2 regions of the Halomonas koreensis genome follow, and region 1 is predicted to be linked to the other one. Evidence: predicted binding sites of a transcription regulator. Region 1 holds the regulator's gene; the other holds the start of a gene.
What was found. The regulator PhoB, encoded in region 1, activates phosphate uptake and scavenging genes when phosphate is short. The targets are predictions, from matches to a motif close to TGTCATANNNNTGTCANA.
Positions count from the first base shown of each region.

Region 2: the regulator PhoB is predicted to act here: its motif matches at 1,562-1,579, upstream of QC818_RS10060 (PstS family phosphate ABC transporter substrate-binding protein).

Region 1 covers NZ_JARWAK010000004.1:203,054-206,455, reverse strand. The annotation lists gene phoR (phosphate regulon sensor histidine kinase PhoR) at 82-1,416, opposite strand; gene phoB (phosphate regulon transcriptional regulator PhoB) at 1,418-2,107, opposite strand; gene ubiA (4-hydroxybenzoate octaprenyltransferase) at 2,202-3,095, opposite strand; gene QC818_RS06850 (chorismate--pyruvate lyase family protein) at 3,132-3,402, opposite strand, start outside.
Region 2 covers NZ_JARWAK010000007.1:186,518-189,919, reverse strand. The annotation lists gene tal (transaldolase) at 1-194, opposite strand, end outside; gene QC818_RS10065 (multidrug effflux MFS transporter) at 327-1,532, shown strand; gene QC818_RS10060 (PstS family phosphate ABC transporter substrate-binding protein) at 1,640-2,653, shown strand; gene pstC (phosphate ABC transporter permease subunit PstC) at 2,768-3,402, shown strand, end outside.

The sequences.
Region 1 (3,402 bases):
CAAGGGGCTATCCGGTCTTTCGTCCCCGCCGCCCGGGGCTTGACCCTCCGGCCGGTGAAATCGCGCCCGCCTTGACCGGGATCAGCTTTCCCCGGCGCCGGCGCGGCGGGAATCGGCCGTCGCCCGGTCCCCGACCAGCCGGTGGGCGGGAAAGACGCAGCGGAAGGTGGCGCCCTCGCCGAGCCGGGAGTCGATCTCCAGGCGGGCGTCGTGGCGCAGCAGCACGTGCTTGACGATGGCCAACCCCAGGCCGGTGCCGCCGGTGGCGGTGCTGCGGCCCTTGTCGACCCGGTAGAAGCGCTCGGTGAGGCGCGGGATATGCAGCGGATCGATGCCCTCGCCGTCGTCCTCCACCTCCAGGCAGGCGCCGTCCTGCCAGGGGCGCCAGCGCAGCACGATGCGGCTGTCGTCGCCGGCATAGCGCACGGCGTTGAAGGCCAGGTTGGAGACGGCGCTGTGGATCTCCTTCTCGCTGCCCAGCAGGCCGCGGACGTCCTCGATGCTCACCTCGAGGCGCTGTCGACCCGCGGAGAGGGCCTCGGCGTCTCGGCGCACCGTGTCCAGCAGGCTCGCCGGGTCGAGGCGGGCATCGTCCTGGCCGCCCTGGTCGATCTCCAGCCGCGACAGCAGCAGCAGGTCGTTGACCAGGTTCTGCATCCGCTCGGCCTGGCTCTGCATCTGCACGATGCCCCGCCCCAGCCGTGGCGGCAGCTGGTCGGCCATGTCGCCGTAGGTCTCGAGGTAGCCGGCGAGCACGGTGAGCGGGGTGCGCAGCTCGTGGGAGACGTTGGCGACGAAGTCCCGGCGCATCTGCTCCAGGCGGTGCAGGCGGGTGATGTCCCGGGCCATCACCAGGCGCTCGTCGTCGCCGTAGAGGGTGATCTGGAACTGCAGGATCATCTGCTCGTCGATGGGCGACGACAGCGTCAGCGGCTCGCGGTAGTCCCGGGCATGGAAGTAGTCGACGAAGCGCGGGTCGCGCAGCAGGTTGGTGATGTGCTGGCCGCGGTCGTGGGCCGGCTGCAGCCCCAGCATGCGCTCGGCGGCGCTGTTCCACCATTCCATGTCGCCGTGGCGGTCGAGCATCACCACGCTGTCGCGCATCGCCTCCGAGGACTCCTGGATGCGCCTCAGGGTGTCGCGCAGCCGGCGCTGGGTGAGGCGCTGGCCCTTCTGGTAGCGGTACAGGCGATCGAACAGCTCGCCCCATAGCCCCGAGGCGGCCGGCGGCTCGTCATGGGGGTGGTGGGTCAGCCACTCCTGGAGGGCATGCAGCTGGCGGAGCTGGTAGGCCAGGTAGAGGGCCAGTGCCGTCGCGAGGCCGTAGCCGATGGCGCCGAAGGGCCAGCCGATCAGCAGGCCGACGGCGAGCAGCGCCGCCAGCCGCCACAGTTCGCGTCGCCACAGCCGTCCCACGTCAGCCCTTGGCGGAGAAACGGTAGCCCGTGCCGCGCACGGTCTGGATCAGTTGCTGGTGGGGCTCGCCCAGGGCCTTGCGCAGGCGGCGGATGTGGACGTCCACGGTGCGCTCCTCGACGTAGACATTGCCGCCCCACACCTGGTCGAGGAGCTGGCCGCGGGTGTAGGCGCGCTCCTGGTGGGTCATGAAGAACTGCAGCAGCCGGTACTCGGTGGGGCCGATCTCCAGCGACTGGCCGTCGACGCTGACCCGATGGCTGACCGGATCGAGGACCAGGCCCTCGACCTCCACCGGCTCCTCGACGCCGCGGGGCGTGGCCCGGCGCAGCACCGCCTTGAGCCGCGCCACCAGCTCGCGGGGCGAGAAGGGCTTGGTGATGTAGTCGTCGGCCCCGGACTCCAGCCCCTGGATCTTGTTGTCCTCCTCGCCCTTGGCGGTGAGCATGATGATCGGCAGCTCCGCCGTGCTCTCGTCGCGCTTCAGGCGCCGGGCGAGCTCGATGCCGCTGGTGCCGGGCATCATCCAGTCCAGCAGCACCAGGTCGGGCTGGTGGTCGACCACCATGGCGTGGGCGGTCTGGGCATTGTCCGCCTCGAGGACGCGATAGTCGGCCATTTCCAGCGCCACGGCGATCATCTCGCGGATCGGCGCCTCATCATCGACGATCAGTACGGTCTTGGCGGTCATCCCGGGGCCTCATGGTCAAGGTCAATGACAGGTTGGTGACGATGACAGCATGTCCTTGTGACAATACCGTGACAGTCGCCGCCTGTCGCCCCATTCAGCCGCCCGCGCCGGGCCACAGCGAGAGCGCGATGCCGGCGAACGCCAGCAGCCCCGACCAGTGGTTGTTGAGGAAGGCGCGGAAGCAGCGTTCCCGCTCCCGGCCGCGGATCAGTCGCTGCTGGTGGACGAAGGTGGCCGCCATGGCGGCCAGCCCTGCCCAGAAGAAGCCGCCCAGGCCCAGCCGTCCCCCGGCCCAGCCCAGCAGCGCCAGGGTGGCCAGCTGCAGCAGGCCGATCATCAGGGTATCGGCGCGGCCGAAGAGCACGGCGGTGGACTTGATGCCGATCCGCAGGTCGTCGTCCCGGTCGACCATGGCGTACTCGGTGTCGTAGGCCACGGTCCAGGCCAGGTTGGCGGCGAACAGCAGCCAGGCCTCCATGGGCACCTCACCGAGCACCGCGCCGAAGGCCATGGGGATGGCCCAGGAGAAGGCCGCCCCCAGTACCACCTGGGGCAGGTGGGTGTAGCGCTTCATGAAGGGGTAGACGGCGGCCAGGATCACGCCGCCGATCGACAGCATCACGGTGAAGGCGTTGGTGAGGCAGACCAGCCCGAAGGCGGCCGCCACCAGCCCGGCGAACAGCGCCTTGGCCTCGCCTTCGGCGATGCGGCCGGTGGCCAGGGGGCGATCCCGGGTGCGCTTGACGTGGCCGTCGAAGTGGCGGTCGGCGTAGTCGTTGACCACGCAGCCCGCGGCGCGCATCAGGTAGACGCCGGCGACGAAGATCAGCAGCAGGCGCCGCTCCGGCAGACCCTCCGCGGCCACCCACAGCGCCCAGAGGGTCGGCCACATCAGCAGCCAGGTGCCGATGGGGCGGTCGAGGCGGGTCAGGTGCAGGAAGTCGGGCAGCCGGGCCAGGCCCTTGGGGCGCATCAGGGTTCGGTCCATCTGGGTCTCCCGGTTGTTCGAACGGACCCGGGGAGCCTAGCGCGATGGCAGGGCCAGGTCATCCGCCATGGCGTCCAGGAAGAACTCCTGGACCAGCACCGCGAAGCGGCCGTGGCGCAGCACCGAGCGGCGTCCCCAGGGGCCGGGCAGGGCGTGGAAGGGCGCGGGTTCGGCGCTGACCTCGATGGGGCCGCGCTCGAGGTCCGGCTGGCGGAACAGCCAGCTGCCCAGGGAGCGCTCGCCCAGCCGTTCCAGGCGCTGGCCGCGCAGGCCGTGGAGCGGGGCCACCGAGCGCGCCACCACCCAG
Region 2 (3,402 bases), on a different contig from region 1:
TCGTCGAGGTCGGTGGCCTGGCGGGCGATCTCGGCCAACCGCTCACGGCGGCCGTCCAGCTGGGCGGCCTGCAGGATCAGCGAGGGGTTGGTGGTGGCATCGGTCGGCTGGAAGCGACGGATCGCCTCGATGTCGCCGGTGTCCGCCACCACGGTGGTCATGCCTTTGAGTTGCGTCAGCAGGTCGTCTGCCATGGGTCGGGAGTCCTCCGTCGAATCCGACCTCCACTCTAGCAAGCCGGACGGGGCGAACATAGTCGCGACCCGGCAGCGATCGCCCGCTTGCGTTACCATTAGCGTCCTACTGGACATCCTTTCGGAGGCAGCTTGACTCTCGACGCACGCCGCGTGGCCTTCCTGGTCGCCGCCAACACCGCCCTGGCGCCCTTCGCCATCGATGCCTACCTGCCGGCGATGCCGGCCCTGGCGGCCTCGGTGGGCGCCAGCATCCATCATACCGAGCTGTCGATCAGCCTCTTCCTGCTGGGCTTCGCCCTGGGCCAGCTGTGCGGCGGGCCGCTGTCCGATCGGCTGGGCCGGCGGCCGGTGCTGCTCACGGGGCTGGTGATCTTCCTGCTCGCCAGCCTGATGATCCTGCGCGTGGACGCGCTGTCGGAGCTGCTGGCCTGGCGCTTCGTCCAGGCGCTCGGCGGCGGGGCCTGCGTGGTCAACTCGGCGGCCATCGTCCGCGACTGCTTCAGCGGGCGCGAGGCGGCCAAGGTGATGTCGACCATGGCCATGATCCTGATGTTGGCGCCGCTGGTGGCGCCGGCGGTGGGCAGCGGCCTGCTGTACCTCGCCGACTGGTGGCTGATCTTCGTCTTCCTGGCCGCCTATGCGGCCTTCCTGCTGTGGTTGATGGGCACCCGGCTGCCGGAGACCCGGGCCGCCGACGCGCCGGTGGCATCGCCGCGCCAGGTGCTGCGCAACTACGCCAGCGTGCTGCGCCACCGGGAGGGCATGGGCTATGTCTTCTCGGTGGCGGCGACCTTCTCGGGCATGTTCGCCTTCATCACCGCCTCGCCCTTCCTGTACATGACCCATTACGGGGTCTCGCCGGCGATCTATCCGCTGCTGTTCGGCGCCAACGTGGTGGTCATGGCGCTCTCCAACCGGGTCAACATCCGCCTGCTGCGCCGGCGCACGCCCCAGCAGAACATGCGCCTGGGGCTCGGCGTGCAGTTCGGCGTGGCCCTGTGCCTGGTGGCCCTGGTGGCCACTGGGCGGGACTCGCTGGTCACGGTGGTGCCGCTGATCATGCTGTTCATGGGCATGGTGGGGCTGATCACCCCCAATGCCATCGCCTCGCTGCTCGAGCACTTCAGCCATATGAGCGCCACCGCCACGGCGCTGCTGGGCTGCGTCCAGTTCAGCTGCGGGGCGCTGGCCGGTGTGGTGGTCAGCGCCTTCGAGATCGACAGCGCCTGGCCCATGGTGCTGACCATGCTGAGCGTCTCGCTGGCCGGCAACCTGGCCCTGCGCGGCCTGGTGGGGCGGGCCGGGCGCGAGGGGGCCGCCTCGACGCCGGGCTAGTCGGGGCCGGTTCGGGGAGAGGCGCCCCCTGTCATGAAGCTGTCATTTTCATGGGGCATCTTGTGTCTCGCGAAGGATGATCACTTCCCTGAACAGGAGCTCTCTCCATGAACCGCATCCTCAAGACCACTGTCATCGCTGCCGCCGTCATGGGCGTGGCCGGTGTCGCCCAGGCCCGCGACCAGGTTCGCATCGTGGGTTCCAGCACCGTCTATCCGTTTGCCAGCTACGTGGCCGAGGAGTTCGGCGCCACCACCGATTACCCGACCCCGGTCATCGAGTCCACCGGCTCCGGTGGCGGCCTGCGCCTGTTCTGCAACGGCGTCGGTGACGACACCCCGGACATCACCAACGCCTCGCGCCGCATGAAGCCCTCCGAGTTCGAGCGTTGCGAGGAGAACGGCGTCACCGACATCACCGAGGCCTTCATCGGCTACGACGGCATCGCCTTCGCCCAGTCCAACGCCAACCAGGCCATGGACGTGACCCGCGAGCAGATCTTCCTGGCCCTGGCCGCCCAGGTGCCGGTGGATGGCGAGCTGGTCGACAACCCCCACACCCAGTGGAGCGACATCGACGCTTCCCTGCCGGATCGCGAGATCGCCGTCTACGGTCCGCCCACCACCTCCGGCACCCGTGACGCCTTCGAGGAGCTGGTGATGGAAGCCGCCTCCGAGGACATGGCAGCCTACGGCGGCGAGGGCTACACCGACATCCGCACCGATGGCGCCTTCATCGACGCCGGCGAGAACGACAACCTGATCGTCCAGCGCCTGGCCGAGAACACCGACGCCTTCGGCATCTTCGGCTACTCCTTCCTCGAGGAAAACGCCGACACCCTGATCGGCTCCAGCATCGACGGCGTCGAGCCGACCCCGGACGCCATCGGCAGCGGCGAATATCCGGTGTCCCGCTCGCTGTTCTTCTACGTTAAGAACCAGCACGCCGACGACGTGCCGGCCATGTATGACTATGCCGAGATGTTCATGAGCGAGCAGATGATCGGTGACCTGGGCTACCTCAAGGGCATCGGCCTGATCCCGGCTCCCGAGGACATGCGTGCCGAGGCCCGCAGCGCCGTGGAGAGCCACGAGCCGCTCGAGCTGGCCGACCTGAAGTAAGCGGGGCACGCAGTCCGTCCCCACCGGCCGGCAACCGAGGTTGCCGGCCGGCGCGCGTTCCGGCAGGGAGGCCGACAGGACGCCCCTGCGGATCCATTCCTTCGAGAGACACCTATGCAGACCAACCAATTTCTCGCCCTGTTCTGCGGCACCCTGCTGGTGCTGGGTCTGATAGCCTTCTTCCTGGGCCGGGCCAAGGCCGCCAAGGTGCGCGCCGCCGGCACGGCCATGTACGCCCAGCCCGACCAGTACGGCTGGTTCAGCGTGCTGTCCACCGCCGGTCCGGCCGTCCTGGTGGGGGCGGTGGGCGCCTTCTTGATGCTGCTGCTGGGCGCCGAGATTCCGCCGCTCTACCTGCTGGCCGCCAGCCTGGTGGTGGCCTGCGCGGGGCTCGTCACCGGCATGCGCCTGGTGCGTCCCGACTTCCATGCGCGCAAGGCCATCGAGCGGGTCATCCGCTTCATCCTGGCCGGCGCCGCCCTGATCTCGATCTTCACCACCTTCGGCATCCTGCTGTCGATCGTCGGCGAGGCGCTGCGCTTCTTCCAGATGCAGAGCTTCTGGGACTTCATCACCGGCACCACCTGGAACCCGGGCGCCAGCTTCCTCGAGGCCGCCGGGCGCGCCGAGGAAGGCGCCAGCGCCGCCCAGTTCGGCTCGGTGCCGCTGTTCGCCGGCACCTTCATGATCACCGCGATCGCCATGCTGGTGGCCATCCCCATCGGCCTGCTGGCGGCGATCTACATGGC